2 regions of the Rhizobium sp. CC-YZS058 genome follow, and region 1 is predicted to be linked to the other one. Evidence: riboswitches for the same ligand, from Rfam matches in the RefSeq annotation. Region 1 holds a riboswitch; the other holds the start of a gene.
What was found. A riboswitch is a leader RNA that binds a small molecule or an ion and turns the genes downstream of it on or off. The one in region 1 is predicted to bind cobalamin.
Positions count from the first base shown of each region.

Region 2: linked by a shared signal. The riboswitch ahead of U8330_RS00665 (CbtB domain-containing protein) and the one ahead of U8330_RS15395 (ABC transporter ATP-binding protein) in region 1 are both predicted to bind cobalamin.

Region 1 covers NZ_JAYESJ010000001.1:3,208,376-3,216,286, forward strand. The annotation lists gene U8330_RS15380 (GntR family transcriptional regulator) at 1-21, shown strand, start outside; gene U8330_RS15385 (zinc-dependent alcohol dehydrogenase family protein) at 93-1,133, opposite strand; gene zigA (zinc metallochaperone GTPase ZigA) at 1,356-2,558, shown strand; cobalamin riboswitch at 2,621-2,832, shown strand; gene U8330_RS15395 (ABC transporter ATP-binding protein) at 3,032-3,844, shown strand; gene U8330_RS15400 (ABC transporter substrate-binding protein) at 3,841-4,797, shown strand; gene U8330_RS15405 (FecCD family ABC transporter permease) at 4,794-5,813, shown strand; gene U8330_RS15410 (AraC family transcriptional regulator) at 5,824-6,714, opposite strand; gene U8330_RS15415 (DUF2000 family protein) at 6,713-7,120, shown strand; gene hemN (oxygen-independent coproporphyrinogen III oxidase) at 7,143-7,911, opposite strand, start outside.
Region 2 covers NZ_JAYESJ010000001.1:126,921-134,831, reverse strand. The annotation lists gene U8330_RS00680 (DMT family transporter) at 1-110, shown strand, start outside; gene U8330_RS00675 ((2Fe-2S)-binding protein) at 236-1,003, shown strand; gene U8330_RS00670 (CbtA family protein) at 1,012-1,755, opposite strand; gene U8330_RS00665 (CbtB domain-containing protein) at 1,849-2,025, opposite strand; cobalamin riboswitch at 2,072-2,342, opposite strand; gene U8330_RS00660 (hypothetical protein) at 2,683-3,036, opposite strand; one part of gene U8330_RS00655 (IS3 family transposase) at 3,570-3,828, shown strand; one part of gene U8330_RS00655 (IS3 family transposase) at 3,828-4,708, shown strand; gene U8330_RS00650 (hypothetical protein) at 4,939-6,927, opposite strand; gene U8330_RS00645 (hypothetical protein) at 7,738-7,911, shown strand, end outside.

The DNA of each region.
Region 1 (7,911 bases):
TTCAGCCTGGTGCGCAAATAGCAGCGGTCGGACCCTGCCCTGCAGACACTGCCATCCGTCAGGTTGTCTGACAACATGGCTTTTGTATCGGTCTAGAACCGGTCGATGACGGTGATGCCAAGGTCGCGGGAGGCGTCCATGCCTGTCAGGAGCGGCACGGCTTCTTCCAGGCCGACATGGCGGCCGATCAGCTTCTGCGGCGCGATCTTGCCAGCCTCGATCATGGCCAGCATCGCCTCGTAGCGCCAGGCCTGCATGCCATGGCTGCCGTAGATTTCGAGCTCGTGCCCGATCACCTGCGCCATTGGAATTTGCGGCGTCGCGTGGGCGCCGAGCATGAGGCCCACCTGCACATGCCGGCCGCGCCGGCGCAGGTTGCTGATCGAATGGAAGCAGGTGGTGGGATGGCCGAGCGCATCGATGGAGACATGGGCGCCACCGCTGGTGATATCGCGGATGGCCGCCACCACGTCCGGCACGTGCGCCGCGTTGACCGTGGCCACCGCCCCGCAGCGCCTGGCGAAATCCAGCTTGTCGTCGACGATGTCGACGGCCACCACCTGCGCACCGAGCGCGGCGGCGATCATGACGGCAGAAAGGCCCACGCCGCCGCAGCCATGCACCGCCACCCAGTCGCCCGGCCTGGTGCGAGCCTGGTCCACCACCGCGCGGAACGAGGTGGCGAAGCGGCAGCCAAGGCTTGCCGCCGTGGCATCGTCGATCGTGTCCGGCAGCGCGACGAGATTGGTCTCGGCAAAATCGATCGCCACATAGTCGGCGAAAGAGCCCCAATGGGTAAAGCCCGGCTGGAACTGGCTGGGGCAGACCTGCTGGTTGCCGGAGCGGCACTCGCTGCACCGGCCGCAGCCGGAGACGAAGGGAACGGTGACTCGGTCGCCCGCCTTGAAGCGCGTGACCCGCCGCCCGGTGGCGACGATGCGGCCGGCAAATTCATGGCCCGGCACATGCGGCAGGCGGATATCCGGATCATGCCCCATCCAGCCATGCCAATCGCTGCGGCAAAGACCGGTCGCGCCGACGGCGATGACCACGCCCTCCTCGCTCGGCGTCGGATCGTCCACGGTGACGATTTCCGGAGATACCCCGAACTGCTCGTACAGCATGGCTTTCATGGCGCGCGCCTCCTCTCCTGATCGGTCACCACGGCGCGGTTCGCAGCCGCGGTCCTGTCTTCTGACAGATTTGCCGGCTCCTATTGAGGGCTGCGGGCGACCTCGGTTCGGCGGTCCTGCGACAGTGTGGACCAGAGAAGGGACTCGCGGCCTGTTGACAAACCCACCCCGTTCCATGCAAACGTAACGGTATAACATTTCACTTAATGCAGGAGCTGCTCCGTGAAGACGCTTCCCGTCACCGTGTTGTCCGGCTTTCTTGGCGCTGGCAAGACGACACTGCTCAATCACGTGCTCGCCAACCGCGAGGGTCTGCGCGTGGCGCTGATCGTCAACGACATGAGCGAGGTCAATATCGATGCCGCCCTGGTGCGCGATGGCGGCGCCAATCTTTCGCGGACCGAGGAACAGCTGGTCGAGATGACCAATGGCTGCATCTGCTGCACGCTGCGCGACGATCTTCTGCGCGAGGTGCGCCTGCTCGCCGAACAGGGCCGCTTCGATTATCTGCTGATCGAATCGACCGGCATCGCAGAGCCGCTGCCCGTGGCCACCACCTTCGACTTCCGCGACGAAGACGGGCGCAGCCTGTCCGATGTCGCGCGGCTGGATACGATGGTGACCGTGGTCGATGCCGCCAACCTGCTGCGCGACTATGCCTCGACGGACTTCCTGGCCGACCGGGGCGAGACAGCCGGCGATGGGGACGGACGGACCCTGGTGGATCTGCTGGTCGAACAGATCGAATTCGCCGATGTTGTGGTGCTGAACAAGGTCAGCAGTGCCAGCGCGCAAGAGCGTGCCGCCGCCCGCACGATCATTGCCGGGCTCAACCCGGATGCCCGGCTGATCGAGGCCGATTTCGGCCAGGTGCCGCTCGCTGAAATCCTCGGCACCGGCCGCTTCGACTTTGCCAAAGCGGAAACGCACCCGCTCTGGTTCAAGGAGCTGCACGGCTTCAAGGATCACGTGCCGGAAACCGAGGAATACGGGATCCGCTCTTTCGTCTACCGCGCCCGTCGCCCCTTCGATCCCCAACGTTTCCAAGCCTTCATCGATCGCAGCTGGCCGGGCGTGGTGCGCGCCAAGGGCTTTTTCTGGCTGGCCACCCGGCCGCAGCATGTGGGCGAGCTGAGCCAGGCCGGCGCCTTTGTCCGCACGGCCAAGCGCGGGCTCTGGTGGAGCGCGGTGCCCAAAACGCGCTGGCCGGACGATCCGGGCTTCCGCGCCATGATGGCCCCCTTTCTCGATCCGGTCTGGGGCGACCGCCGCCAGGAGATCGTCTTCATCGGCGCAGAGCCGATGGACGAGGCCTGGATCCGCCGCGCGCTGGATGACTGCCTGATCGAGGCCGACCGCTTCACCCCCGAACGCTGGCGCGCCCTGCCCGACCCCTTCCGCAGCTGGGACCAGCAGGCAGCCTGACCATGACCTCGCACCAGCAACCGGCAGTCGTGGCCGCGCGTCTTGACAGAGCTGCCATCGCGGCCCTAACTGCACGAGACGGTTCCCGAGGCCAAGCCGGAGGGATTAATAGGGAACACGGTGAGGACAACCCGAATGGGGCCGAAGCCGTGGCTGCCCCCGCAACTGTATGCGGTGAGGTTCTGCCGAACATGCCACTGGTCGCGAGACCGGGAAGGCCGGCATCGCCTTCGACCCGCAAGCCAGGAGACCTGCCGTCATCTGACGTAACAACCGAACGGGGTGTTTCGGGAAGCGTTGAGCCGTGGCTGCGCGCGATTGCGTGCCGGCCTGTCTCATCCTTCGCATCCCAAACGGACGAAGGATGACATGTGCCCTTATCTCTCCCGCTCCACCCCTCCGCGGCGTCTGCCCCGCCGACCGGCCATGCTTGCCCTGACGATGGCGAACCGGCCAGTTTTGGGGAGGCGTTCATGACCCCAGCATCCCGGCCGGCAATCCTGTCCGCCGAGGGCCTCGGCTATCGCGCCCCCTTTGGCCGCAGCCTGTTGCGCGACGTCACGCTGTCGATCGAACCGGGCGAGCGGCTGGCCATTGTCGGCCCGAACGGCGCCGGCAAGACGACGCTGCTGCACATGCTTTGCGGCATGCTGCGTCCGAGTAGCGGCGCCATCAGCCTGCTCGGCCAGCCGCTGGCCGCCCTGAAACCCGCGGAGCGCGCGCGGCGGATCGCCGTTGTCGGGCAGGCCGACCAGCCGGATCGGCGCATCGCGCTCGGCGATTATGTCGCGCTCGGCCGCATTCCCCATGGCGGCGCCATGCCGCGACGCGAGGAGCTGACCCTGATCGACGACGCGCTGGCGCGCTGCGGCCTTGCCGCACTGGCGCGGCGCGAGATGGGCTCGCTCTCCGGCGGCGAGCGCCAGCGGGCCCAGATCGCCCGTGCCATCGTGCAGCAGCCGCAACTCTTGTTTCTCGACGAGCCGACCAACCATCTCGATCCACAGGCGCGCGGCCTGCTGCTCGGCCTCGTCGCCGATCTCGGCCTGACGGTGATTGCCGTACTGCATGATCTCCATCTCGTCCCCGGCTTCGCCACCAAGGTGGCAATCATCAAGGACGGCACCCTGGTGACGAGCGGCCCGCCCCAGCAGGCTCTATCGCGCCACGCGGTGCGCGATGTGTTCGGCATTGATCTCCTGCGCCTGCCCCATCCGCATGAAGACCGCGAACTGACCATTTTCGACATCCCCTTCCCGCATGATCTCGGAGCCCGTCCCTCATGAAGCGCGTCTCTTTCGCTCTGCTCGCCACGCTCGCCAGCCTTGCCGCCGGCCCGGCGCTTGCCTATCCCGTCACCGTCGACAATTGCGGCACGCCGCTGACCTTCGACCACGCGCCGCAGCGCATGGTGGTGCAGGACATCAACATGTCGAAAATGGCCTTCGCGCTCGGGCTTCAGCCGCAGATGGTCGGCGTCGCCGGCATCTCCGGCTGGTACAAGCTGGATGACGCCTTCAAGGCGCAGCTGGGCGCGATCCCGGAGATCGCCCCGAAATATGCGACCATGGAAAACCTGCTTTCCGTCGATCCCGATCTTCTCTTCGCCGGCTGGTATTATGGCCTGAAGCCGGGCGGCGAGGTGACGCCGGATACGCTGAAGCCCTATGGCATCAAGACGCTGCTTCTCAGCGAGAGCTGCATCCATGTCGACAAGAACCGTCCGCCGGCCTCCATGGACCTGCTGTTCGGCGATATCGAGCGGCTGGGGACGATCTTCGACAAAGCGGCCGAGGCCAAGGCGCTGGTGGACGGTTGGAAGGCCGAGCTGGCGTCGATCGAGGCCAAGGTCGGCGCCAATCGCGACACGCGCGTCTTCCTCTATGATTCCGGCGAGGACAAGCCGTTTACCGCCGGCAAGTTCGCCATTCCTTCCGCGATGATCGCCGCAGCCGGCGGCCGCAACATCATGGACGACATGGAGACGAGCTGGGGCACGACCGACTGGGAAACCGTGGCGGCGCGCAACCCGCAATTCCTGGTGCTGCTGGATTACCAGACCGACAGCGGCTACCGGAAGCTGCTCGACTTCCTGAAGGCCCATCCAGCGATGAAGGAAACCGACGCGGTGAAGAACGAGCGCTTCGTGGCACTGCGCTACGAGCAGCTGACGCCGGGGCCGGACAATGTCGCCGCGATCGGCGCCATGGCCCGTGCCATGCATCCGGAAGCCTTCTGACCGTGCAGGCTCGCTTTTTCCTCGGCATCGGCGCGGCCGTTCTCGCGGTCGCGCTGCTTGCCTGTGCCTGCGTCGCCTATGGCTCCACGGTCATTCCGCTCCCCGACATCCTTGGCGCGATCGGCAAGCTGCTCGGGCTTGGCGATGGCGCGCCGATGACCCCGATCGACCGGATCGTCACCGACCTGCGCCTGCCGCGCGCCATACTGGCGATTGCGGTGGGGGCTGGGCTCGGCGTCATTGGCCTTCTGCTGCAGACCGTCACGCGCAACGATCTCGCCGATCCCTTTCTCTTCGGCCTGTCGGCGGGTGCTGCGGCGGGCGCGGTGGCGGTCATCACCCGCATCGGCGACAGGCTCGGCGTGCTGACCCTGCCGATCGCCGCCTTTTGCGGCGGCATGTGCGCCACCGCCGTGGTGCTGCTCCTTCTTCGCCGGGCGGCGGGCTATGGGCCGGAGCGGCTGGTTCTTGCCGGGCTCGCCGTCTCGTTCCTCTTCACCGCGCTTACCAATTACCTCGTCTTTTCCGGCGATCAGCGCGCCGCCCATTCGGTCCTGTTCTGGACCATGGGCGGGTTGGGCCTCGCCACTTGGCAGAACATCGGCATCGGCCTGTTCGGGGCTGCGCTGGCGCTTGTCTACGCGCTGCTGCGCCACCGGGCGCTGGATGCGCTTCTGGCGGGCGAGCAGACGGCCGAAAGCCTTGGCATCTCGGTGACCCGCCTGCGCAACACGACCTTTCTCGTCGCAAGCTTCGCCACGGCGCTGCTGGTTTCCATCGCCGGCGTCATCGGCTTCATCGGCTTGATGATTCCGCATGTGGCGCGCGCCTTTGCCGGTCCGCTGCATGCGCGGCTGGCCGTCGCCTCGGCCGTGATGGGAGCGGCGCTCCTGCTCGGCAGCGATCTCCTTGCCCGCACCCTGCTGCCGCCGCAGGAACTGCCCGTCGGCGTCGTGACGAGCTCAATCGGCGCCGCTTTCGTCATGGCGCTCATCCTCAAGCCGCGGCGGAGCTGACGGTCCCCGCTCAGCCGCGGTGCAGCCGCAGCCAGTGGCCGGGCGTCATGCCGAAGGCCTTGCGGAAATGCCGCGTCAGATGCGCCTGGTCGGCAAAGCCGGCTTCCGCGGCTGCAAGCGCCAGAGGTCGGCCGCCGCGCAGCGCGCGCCGCGCGAGATCCAGCCGCCGCATGATCTGGTAGCGGTGCGGGCTGGTGCCGGTCAACCGGCGGAACTGCCGGGCGAGATCATAGCGGTCGAGCCCGGTGGCCGCCTCCAGCGCCTCCGAGGACACCGTCTCAGTACACTGCTCCCGAAGCAGGGCGCAGGCGGCCAGCACTGCCGCCCGCGCCGGCGCCCCGACCGCCCGCCGCGGCGCGCGGGCCTGACGGGCAAGACCGGCGGCAATGCGGACCATGACGTCATCCATCATCAACGCGGCAGGCGCATGATCGAGGTCCGACAGAAGCTCGGACAGCGCCCCGGCCAGCGCGTCATCGCTGACGACCGGATCGGGTGCGAACGGCAGGGCGGACCGGTGCGCCTCCACCGCCCCGATCAGCGCCGGCGGCACATAGATCATCCGGTAGACGAGGCCGTCCTCCGTTCCGGCCGCGCCGTCGTGCAGCTCGTCCGGATGCAGCACGATCACCTGCCCCGGCTGGCTGAAGCGCGCGATGCCCCGATAGCGGAAGGTCTGCACGCCATGCAGCGTCAGGCCGAGCGCATAGGTATCGTGGCGATGCGGCGAGAAGCCGTTGCCGTGGAAGCGGGCCTCGATCCGCTCGAGCTCCTCCGGCCCCGGCGCCAGCCGCAAGCGATCACCGAAGCGCTGCGGTGTGCACGAACGTTCAAGACCGGAAGCGGCGACCCGCGCTAGCTGCGATCCCTCGTGAAGACCCAGACCGGAGTTTGCAGACATGTTCGACACCAAGATCGCGATCGTCCTGCGCGACGACCTTGCCATGTGGCAGAAGCTCAACGTCACCGCCTTTCTTGCCAGCGGGATCGTGGCAACGCATGCGGGGATCATCGGCGAAGCCTATCGGGATGCGGCGGCCCATGTCTACAGCCCGATGATGATCCAGCCGGTCATGGTGCTGTCGGCCGATCAGGAGACGCTGCGCGCCATTCACACGCGGCTCCTCGCCAGTGGACTACAGGCTGCCGCCTATGTGGAGGAGATGTTTGCGACTGGCCACGATGTCGCCAATCGCGCCGTCTTTGCCGAGACCACACTGGAAACGGCGCGGCTCGTGGGCCTCGGCCTGCGGGCCGAGCGCAAGCTCGTCGACAAGGTGATGAAGGGCGCGCGCATGCATCCCTGACGGCAGGACATCCTGCCGCCCTTCAGACAGCCAGCGAATGGCGGGCGGTGCTGCCGGCGCGATAGGCGTCGAACTCGGCCGCCACCAGCCGCGCCATCTTGCGCGCATCGCCCGCAACGCGAAAGGTTTCGCCCTCCGCCACCAGCCCGCCGCCAGCCTGCGCCAGCGCCAGCGCCGTCGAGAGCACAGGCTCCGCCGCCCGGCCGAAGCGTCGGAGAAGATCGCGCGACGAGAGGGAGAAGTCGCACATCAGCCGTTCGATCACCGCGCCGCGCACCTCATCGTCGCTGGACAGCGCAATGCCCTTGACCGTCGCGAGCCGGCCCTCGGCCATCCGCCGTGCATAATCACCCTGAGCGGCAGCATTCTGACAGTAGCCCTGCGCGAAACGGCTGACGGAGGAGGCGCCGAGCCCGATCAGCGTGCGGCAGCCATCATCCGTATAGCCCTGGAAATTGCGGCTGAGCCGGCCCTCCCGCGCAGCGCGGGCCAGGCTGTCGCAGGGCAGCGCAAAATGATCGATGCCCACGGGCATGTAACCCGCCGCTTCGATGGCGGTTTCCGCCGCGCCGACCAGCGCCAGCCGCGCCTCCGGCCCGGGAAGGCTCGCCGTGTCGATCATGGTCTGGTGCTTCTTGAACCAGGGCACGTGTGCATAACCGAACAGGGCGATCCGTTCCGGCCGCAGGCTCAGGGCCTGGCGGACCGTTGCACCGAGGCTTTCCAGCGTCTGCTGCGGCAGGCCGTAGATCAGGTCGAAATTGATGGAGGGCACGCCGCGCGCCCGAAGG
Region 2 (7,911 bases), 3.1 Mb from region 1:
TTGAGACGAACACGATCATCGGCGGCAGTATCGTGCTAGCTGCGGTCGTATCGTACCTGGCACGAGCACGTCGTGACTATCAGTTGCTCGGGGCGGACCCTAGAGCCTGACCGCCACATCATCATTCGATGTGGTCATCTACTAGATGCCGTCGTCTGGAACGGTTGTCCACACTTGTCAGAGAGCGAGCGTCTCGGCACATACCCGTTTCTCGTGCGAATTGGATTGCATGCCCATGAGAAACTCCGAAATCGTTTCCCTGCTCGCGACGCATGTACCCTTCGTTCAAGTCGAGCTTGGCTCCGAAAGTGAGCCGTACCTTCCGTTCGAAGACGCCGCAGCCGACGAGCGGATCGTGGCATCCTTGCTTGGTCACCCTGACCGCTTCGAGGAGAGTCTCACTCCTAAAGCCAGAGGTGCTCATGCTGTGGCTATCCTTAGTTTTCAACTCGCAAAGGTTCTTGCAATCCTGGCTTTGGCGAACAAATGCGAACCGCCTTTGGACACCTACGTAGCATCGATCGAATGGCGTAACTGCAACAGCGCTGACGGGCCGCATATCAAACTTCATTTAGCCATGCTCATCCCAATCGTCGAACCCAGCAACGCTGCTCTGATACTGAACGGATGGATGCAACCGTTCGTATTCTCCATAGCGGAGACAACCGGCCTAGAACCGACCATGCAGTGGCGGCTTGTTGCGGACAGCGTCGCTTTGGCGTTTCAGCAGATGGGTGATGCCGTGGGGCGTGGGTATGAAGGTCGGAAGGCGGGGTTGGCCATCGTAAGGGACGAGCGGGCCCTGTTTCACTCGCTTGACACGGACTTCATCTGTATGAGCAGGTCAGGCAGCGAGCAAGACCGCTATTTTCTTCGGAGGGCAGGATGTTGTCTCGCTTACCAGGCTCCCGGCGGCACCGTATGCGATAACTGCGGGTTGTTTCCGACTGCCGTTCAGAGGAAAAGACTGGCGGCTTTCGTCGATGCGCTGCCGCCAGCGTAGTCGTTGCCCTAGGCTGCTTTGCCGTAGCGGACGTTAATCCAACCACTGACAAGGCCGAGCACCAGCCAGAAAGCCAGAGTCGTTCCGAGGGCTGCTACTGCGAACTCCGCCCCAAGAACAGCCGGCACTGGGCTAGCAATATCACTTGGCTGGGGCGCGCCCCAAAGGTGTGGTAGAACGATAAGCAGTAGACCACCAACCTGCAGGCCTGACTCTCGCCGAAGCGCCAACATGCCTAAACCTACGGCTGAGATGAACACAGTTGCGATCCACCAAATTTGGCGGGCCGTCAGATCCGCTGCAGGGAAGCCCGGCAGTTCGGGTGGTAGTCCTAGGGACGGCAGAAGATGGACTGCCAACCAGCCAAGCGATCCCCAGATCAAGCCGTTGGCAGCTGTCAAAGGGTGACCAATAACGACGCTAACGCCCGCCATCAGCAAGCCAAACCCAGCCCCAGCCACAAGGTTGGCAAGAAGGGTGCCAGAGAACCGATCAAGGCCAAACAGCGTTCCGCCGGCTTCTTCCTCAGCATTGTCACTGTGGGCGTGAGCCGGCGTCACGAGCAGATACTGCGCAAGGGCTTCGACAGGGTGTTGGAAGACAGCTGCATGGTCTTCATGAGGACCGGAAGCGCCTTCGTAAGTCTCAGCTTCCAGGATGAGCGGGACGAGCCGCAGTTGTTGCAGGCCAGTCATAAAGACGCCTGCTATAAGCCCGGCCACGAGTGCGACCAGTAGAGTTCTTACAATCATATTTTGATCCTCTGCCCTCTGCAGCGCAAGCCAAAGCGCGTCCGCCACTGCTGAGGTGGCGGGCTGGGTTATCGCTGAAGAGGGACGCTGTCGTTAGTGGCAGGGAAACCCGAAGGAATGGCGAACATCATGCGCTGTGTCGTGCAGCGTCGATGAATTGGCCAATCCTGCCGCGAAGATGAGGGCAGCGCCGAGAAATAGGGAGAATACGCCGGCGATAAGACGGTCGCTCAGCGGCAAAGCCGCAGCGTTGGAACGAGAATGAGCCATAACAACCTCCGTGATGGCGCGTACGGGGATGAACCCCGGTCGGAGCACGACGCTCCTATCGCTCGGCAGGTTTCCTGGCTCATGGCGTCGGGCGATATGCATTCGCCTTCGGAATACTCTCGTCTTCCCGCGTATCTGAGGCCTTCGCCGTTCCAACGCAGTGACTTTAGCCGGGGTGCCGGCTCGATAATTCCTCGCCACTCTACAGTCGCGGGGTCGGCCGTGATATGGGCGCCGAATATTGGTCCGCCCGTCACGTTCCCATTTACACCTCGAAGGCGTCTGCCTCTCTCGGTACCGATCGATGCCTAGACGTAGGCTCGCCCAGGACGTGTTGTCAATCCACAAGGCCTACTGATGCAGGATGCAACGCGGACGCTAGACTTGTTCGTGCTCTGACGTGCACCCAATCTCCCCACAATGATCTGATAGGGCCACGCGCGGTGCTGGCGGCCTACGCCAGTAATGCTTTGAGCATGGGGAATAGGACGATCCCATACACCAAGATGCTGACAATCGCGCCGAGGATGTAGCCAGCGCGATCAGCGGTTCTGTAGCTTGCGTCATTGGTCATGATGGTCTCCGGGTCGTGTCTGACAGGCTCTTCCAAGCGCCATCGGTAGTCAAGATGTGGGGCCGCTGCGTTTCGCGGTTGAGCTATGTAACGCTGTTCATCCTGGACAAATGCGACGCTGCTCCTACCAAAGCGGCATCTACGTATCTTTGAGCAGCTAGGGTTGGCAGCGGGAGCACCTGGCGGAGGGCAACACTTGAAGCTGCAAAACGACGACGGAAGGCGTCTAGCTCGCTCGTCGTGGTGAGGGAGTGAACTTCCCCAGCAAGAGCGCGGAACGCCTCAGCATGCGTCACCTTCAACGCTTGGAGCTCTTCGATCGATTTGGCGGGCCGGATCACATGATAGCCCTGAACCATGCCAAGTGCGGACGTTTCTTCCACCAGCTGGATCTCGATCGCAAACGCGTTCACAGCCTGCTTGAGTTCGTCCAGCATATCGAGAATCCTTGACACGAGGAGCTGCAGTTCGCATCCACGACTGTGGGTGTATGTCCCATACCGCGCAAAAGCTAGTGGCGGCCACGACTGAATCTATTGTGGTCAACCCTGCTGGATGAGGCCGCGTCGTCCCGTTCTTGTATTTCGGTCCTATATCGACAAAGCCGAGCCGCGGAAGGAGTAGGGCAAATCGCCATCGTCTTGTGCAACGAAAAGCGCGTGGCGCGCACTGGCCATTCTCATCTGCGCTGCCTGCCATACAGCGTTTTCGTTCACATCAGCCTGACCAAGCGAGCGTAGTTTTGCGAGAAGGATAAGGGCAGATGCCAGCTCGAAAGATATGGGAGTAACCACCGCGACAGTCTTGCGACGTGTCTCAAGGGTAGCCTCGTCCACGAGCTGATGGACCGCTTCCAGAGCTTGCGTGCATTGTGAGATACGATGATAGAGCTGGCTCGGGAAATCTGCACATCGGGGATGAGTGGAGTTTCTGCCTGACTTCGGCTTAGATGCCGGGAACAGGAGAGACCATGACGAGACGACTGCGCCGGAACCATAGCCCGGCTTTCAAGGCGAAGGTGGCACTTGCCGCCATCCGAGGTGAGCAGACGCTGGTGGAGTTGTCCCAGCAGTTCGATGTGCACGCCAACCAGATCAAGCAATGGAAAGACCAGCTCCTTGAGGGGGCGACGGGTGTGTTCGGCGATGAAACGAAGGCGGAGCCGTCGGGTCCGACCATCGATGTCAAAACGCTGCACGCGAAAATCGGCGAACTGACACTGGAGAACGATTTTTTATCCGGTGCGCTCGGCAAGGCGGGATTGCTGGGCGGAAAGAAATGATCGACCGCGAGCACAAGCTATCCGTCGTGCGCCAGGCGAAGCTTCTCGGCTTCAGCCGTGGCAGCGTCTACTATTCTCCACGTCCGGTGTCTGACGGCGATCTGGCCCTTATGCGCCGGATTGACGAACTGCATCTCGACTACCCCTTTGCCGGAAGTCGGATGTTGCAGGGGCTCTTGAGAGGAGAAGGTCTGGAGACCGGGCGACTACACGTCGCCACGCTGATGAAGAAGATGGGCATCGAGGCGATCTACCGCCGCCCGAACACCTCGAAACCGGCGCCAGGGCACAAGATTTATCCCTACCTCCTACGAAAGCTGGCAGTCACCCGGCCCAATCAGGTCTGGGCAATGGACCTGACCTACATCCCCATGGCGCGGGGATTTGTCTATCTGTGCGCCGTCGTGGACTGGTTCAGCCGGAAGGTCTTGTCATGGCGCTTGTCGATCACGATGGAAGCAGCCTTCTGCATCGAGGCGGTGGAGGAGGCACTTGCCCGTCATGGCAAGCCGGAAATCTTCAATACCGACCAGGGATCGCAGTTCACCTCCATCGACTTCACCGCCGTGCTGAAGAGGTCGCAGATCGCCGTCTCGATGGATGGCAAGGGTGCCTGGCGAGACAATGTCTTCGTCGAGCGGCTCTGGCGTTCGATCAAATACGAGGAAGTCTACCTCCATGCCTACAAGACTGTGTCCGAGGCACGCGCTGGCATCGGCCGATATCTGAACTTCTACAACACCAGACGCCCACATTCATCCCTTGGCCGGCAGACGCCGGATCAGGCCTACTTTAACGCGCTGGCACCGATGATGGTGGCGGCATAATCGAGGCGGAAATCCACTTAGCAAAACGCCCGAAACTGTTCAGACAAACCGAACCACCTCTTTCGGAACGCATTCTGTTACGGCTAAGGCTCCAACGAACTATAGCTCGCTGATGGTCCCGAAGGCATTGTGAAGATTAGTTGCTTAGGCTGTCGCCAACTCGAATGACGCAACTCCCTTGCGTCATCAGTCGCTGATTGAAGGGCTCGCACTTCACTGAGTTGGAATCTTCAGGCGACTATCTCGAAATCTAGCGCCGACAACGTCAGATTCTTACTCATCTGCGCAATCTGAACGGCGCTCGCTGCTCCGTTGCCGTCTTGATCGTACCATAGCGTACCAGACTTTTTGTCATAGACGATGCGGTCGTTCGCATCATGCGCTTTTGCGCCTGTCCAGAATGCTGAGGAAGCGAGGTCGCCAATTTTGCCGACTTTTTTGAATATGTCGTCGTCAAGCTGGATAGAGTCGCTACGGACAGTGAAATCCGTTATCTTATCAATGTTCGTTGAACCCAGCTTCGCATTGAAGACAAACGTGTCCTTTCCGCTGCCGCCGGTTAGAACATCAGAATTAAGACCACCAATCAGTCTGTCATTCCCCGCCCCTCCCAAAAGTTTATCGTTCCCCTTACCACCGGACAGCACGTCACTTTCAGAAGTGCCCCTGAGGACATCATTCTTTGATGAACCGCTAAGCGTCAGACCCGATTTGTCTTTCACAAGCACACTCAGGTCCTGCTGATCACTCTTCGCCCCATTGCTAGCGATGACCGTCACGTTGTAAATGTTATCTCGTCCGCCGTCGCGTGGCGTCTCGAAATCAGTTGTCCTTTTAAATGCGAGCACTCCAGTTACAGAATCGATTGTAAACAATGCCGCATCGTCACTGCTGGAAAGGGAAAAGCTAAGCTTACCTTGCTCTGCTCTAGCTTGAACCTTCGTCACGGAAGTTCCACCCTCCACTAGTCTGATGAGTGCAGTGGCACCGCCACCATTCGAGGTAATCACGGGTGCCACGTTGACGAACGTGTTCAGGTCGATTGTGCCATCAGAAAACGCGAGCTTTTCGATCGAAGAAAGGGTGTCGGTGCCATCTTCGGCGCGTTCGCCTATGCCGCGGACTGTCACACTACCATTCGCGTCCTGCGTCACGACGTAGTTAGCTTGGTTACCTAAATAGACCGCTGTGTCGATGCCGGCGCCACCTATCAATGTATCCGCTCCACCCGCCCCCTCTAGCCGGTCGTTGCCATCTGCGCCGTCCAGGAAATCCTTTCCCTCGCTACCGTACAGTGCGTTATCGAGACTGTTGCCGCGCGCCTTTCCTGCAGAAACACCCATAAGTATCAGATCTTCTACGTTTTCGAATATCTGAAATACGCCGGTCAAATCGTTTATGAAATCCTCGGTAAGGATTACCGTATCGACCCCCTCACCTGCGTACTCGATTGCGTTGTAGAGGCCTGTCAGCGGACCTCCGATCCCGCGGACCGTGCCTCGATCCAGAATGAAGGTGTCGTCGCCAGCTCCCCCGAAAACAAGACCACCCATGTATCCGCCATTGTTGCGGAAAATATCGTTGCCCGCGCCGAAGCGGACGTCGTCGGCGATAATGTGGTTGTTGATAATTATCTCTGCTGCACTGCTCCCTTCAAACGCATTGAGTTTGGTTGAAGAACCCGAGTTATTAAAACCTCCCCATTCCCCATCGTTCACCACAGTAGTCAGATTGCTGGTTCGGAACGTCCCATCCATCACCGTGACCTGGCCTAGTTGGCCGTTGTTAGCTATGCTCATTTCAACACTCATCTCGATTTTCGACATGAGGCCGAAATTTGAAACTAGATTCCCTGGGCCGCTAATGCGGATATCCTCGCGGTAATCAAGATTGGCGTAATTGCTTATGAAGTTATTGGAGCCGTTGACGAATATCGCTCCGGTCTCAACGTTTGGGTTGTCTTCGGAGAACCCAAAGCTAGTTCCGACATTGAGTGCGTTTCCATTCCCACTCACTTGGACACCGTACGAGCGTGCATAGGTGTCGCTAATTGCAACAAATCCGTCGAGATTTAATGTTAGGTTCGTGACCGAACTCGCAAGAATGCCTGCACCGCGGCTCGCATTTATGACCGCTCCACTGAGAAAGTTCACTGTCTCGTTCGATATGTTGCGAAGCTGATATGTGCCTGATCGGGTGCCGGAAATATCAACAGCCATTTTGAAACCAATCTATATTATAACATGTTAAATCTGAAGGGCGCTAGGATGAAGCACTCTTTCTTGTCTCTCTAGCATGAGCACCCCAAACGGCGAATCACGTGTCAATCTGCCTGCTCCACGGGCGAACTTTCGGCTACTCGGAAGCGAGCAGGTTTCGGACTCAAACCTTTGAGAGCATTGCACGGGTTATTTCGCCCGTTGGCCCCCAAGTAAAGACATACGAGCCGTTCTGCGACAGGGTAAATGTACTGCCGTTCGTACCTACGGTCGCGGAAACCCGGGAGCTCGTGATCATCACGTTCTGGAGCGTCTGTATTCGGCCTTTGAAATAGTAGCTCACTCCCCCTGCATCAGTGACCACGACGCGAACGGGCGTCCCACTTGGAAGCTTGCCGTCCCAAGTACCTGCGAAGGAGCGTTCAGAGGTAGATAGCGCAGCGCCGCCATTTGCCGGAGTGCCCCCACCTGGCACACATGCGGAAAGAGACGCGATAGTCAGGAATAATACGATCAGCTTTTTCAAGTTTGCCCCCTGTAATGAATTAGGGATCATTGGCATACGGCGAAAGCTACAAGTCTTCCCCAATGTTGGGGAGGAGGAGGGTTTATGCGCCTGCCGTACCTGCTCGTACTACCAAAGGTGGGCTTGAAAATTGCGGTTCGCTTAGGGGCGATCCATTCAGGGAGCTGCTGAACGCAGTCCTATTCTGGTCTAAGTGAGTAGGTGAGGTTTTGCACCTTCTGAATTTATTGCGAATCGATCAGCATGTGGCATGCTGCGCTTTTTTTCAAATTTAAGTGACCAGTATGCTTGAACACGACGCTGATCTCGTAAATCGCATCTATACCGCCGCGCTCATTCCAGATGAGTGGAGCGGTGTTATCGACAGGTTCTCGGATCACATGAACGCGCGCGGGGGGTCGCTTTTCATTTTAGCAGACGGCGAGCTGTTCTGGGACGCACCGTTTGCAACGCGCGAA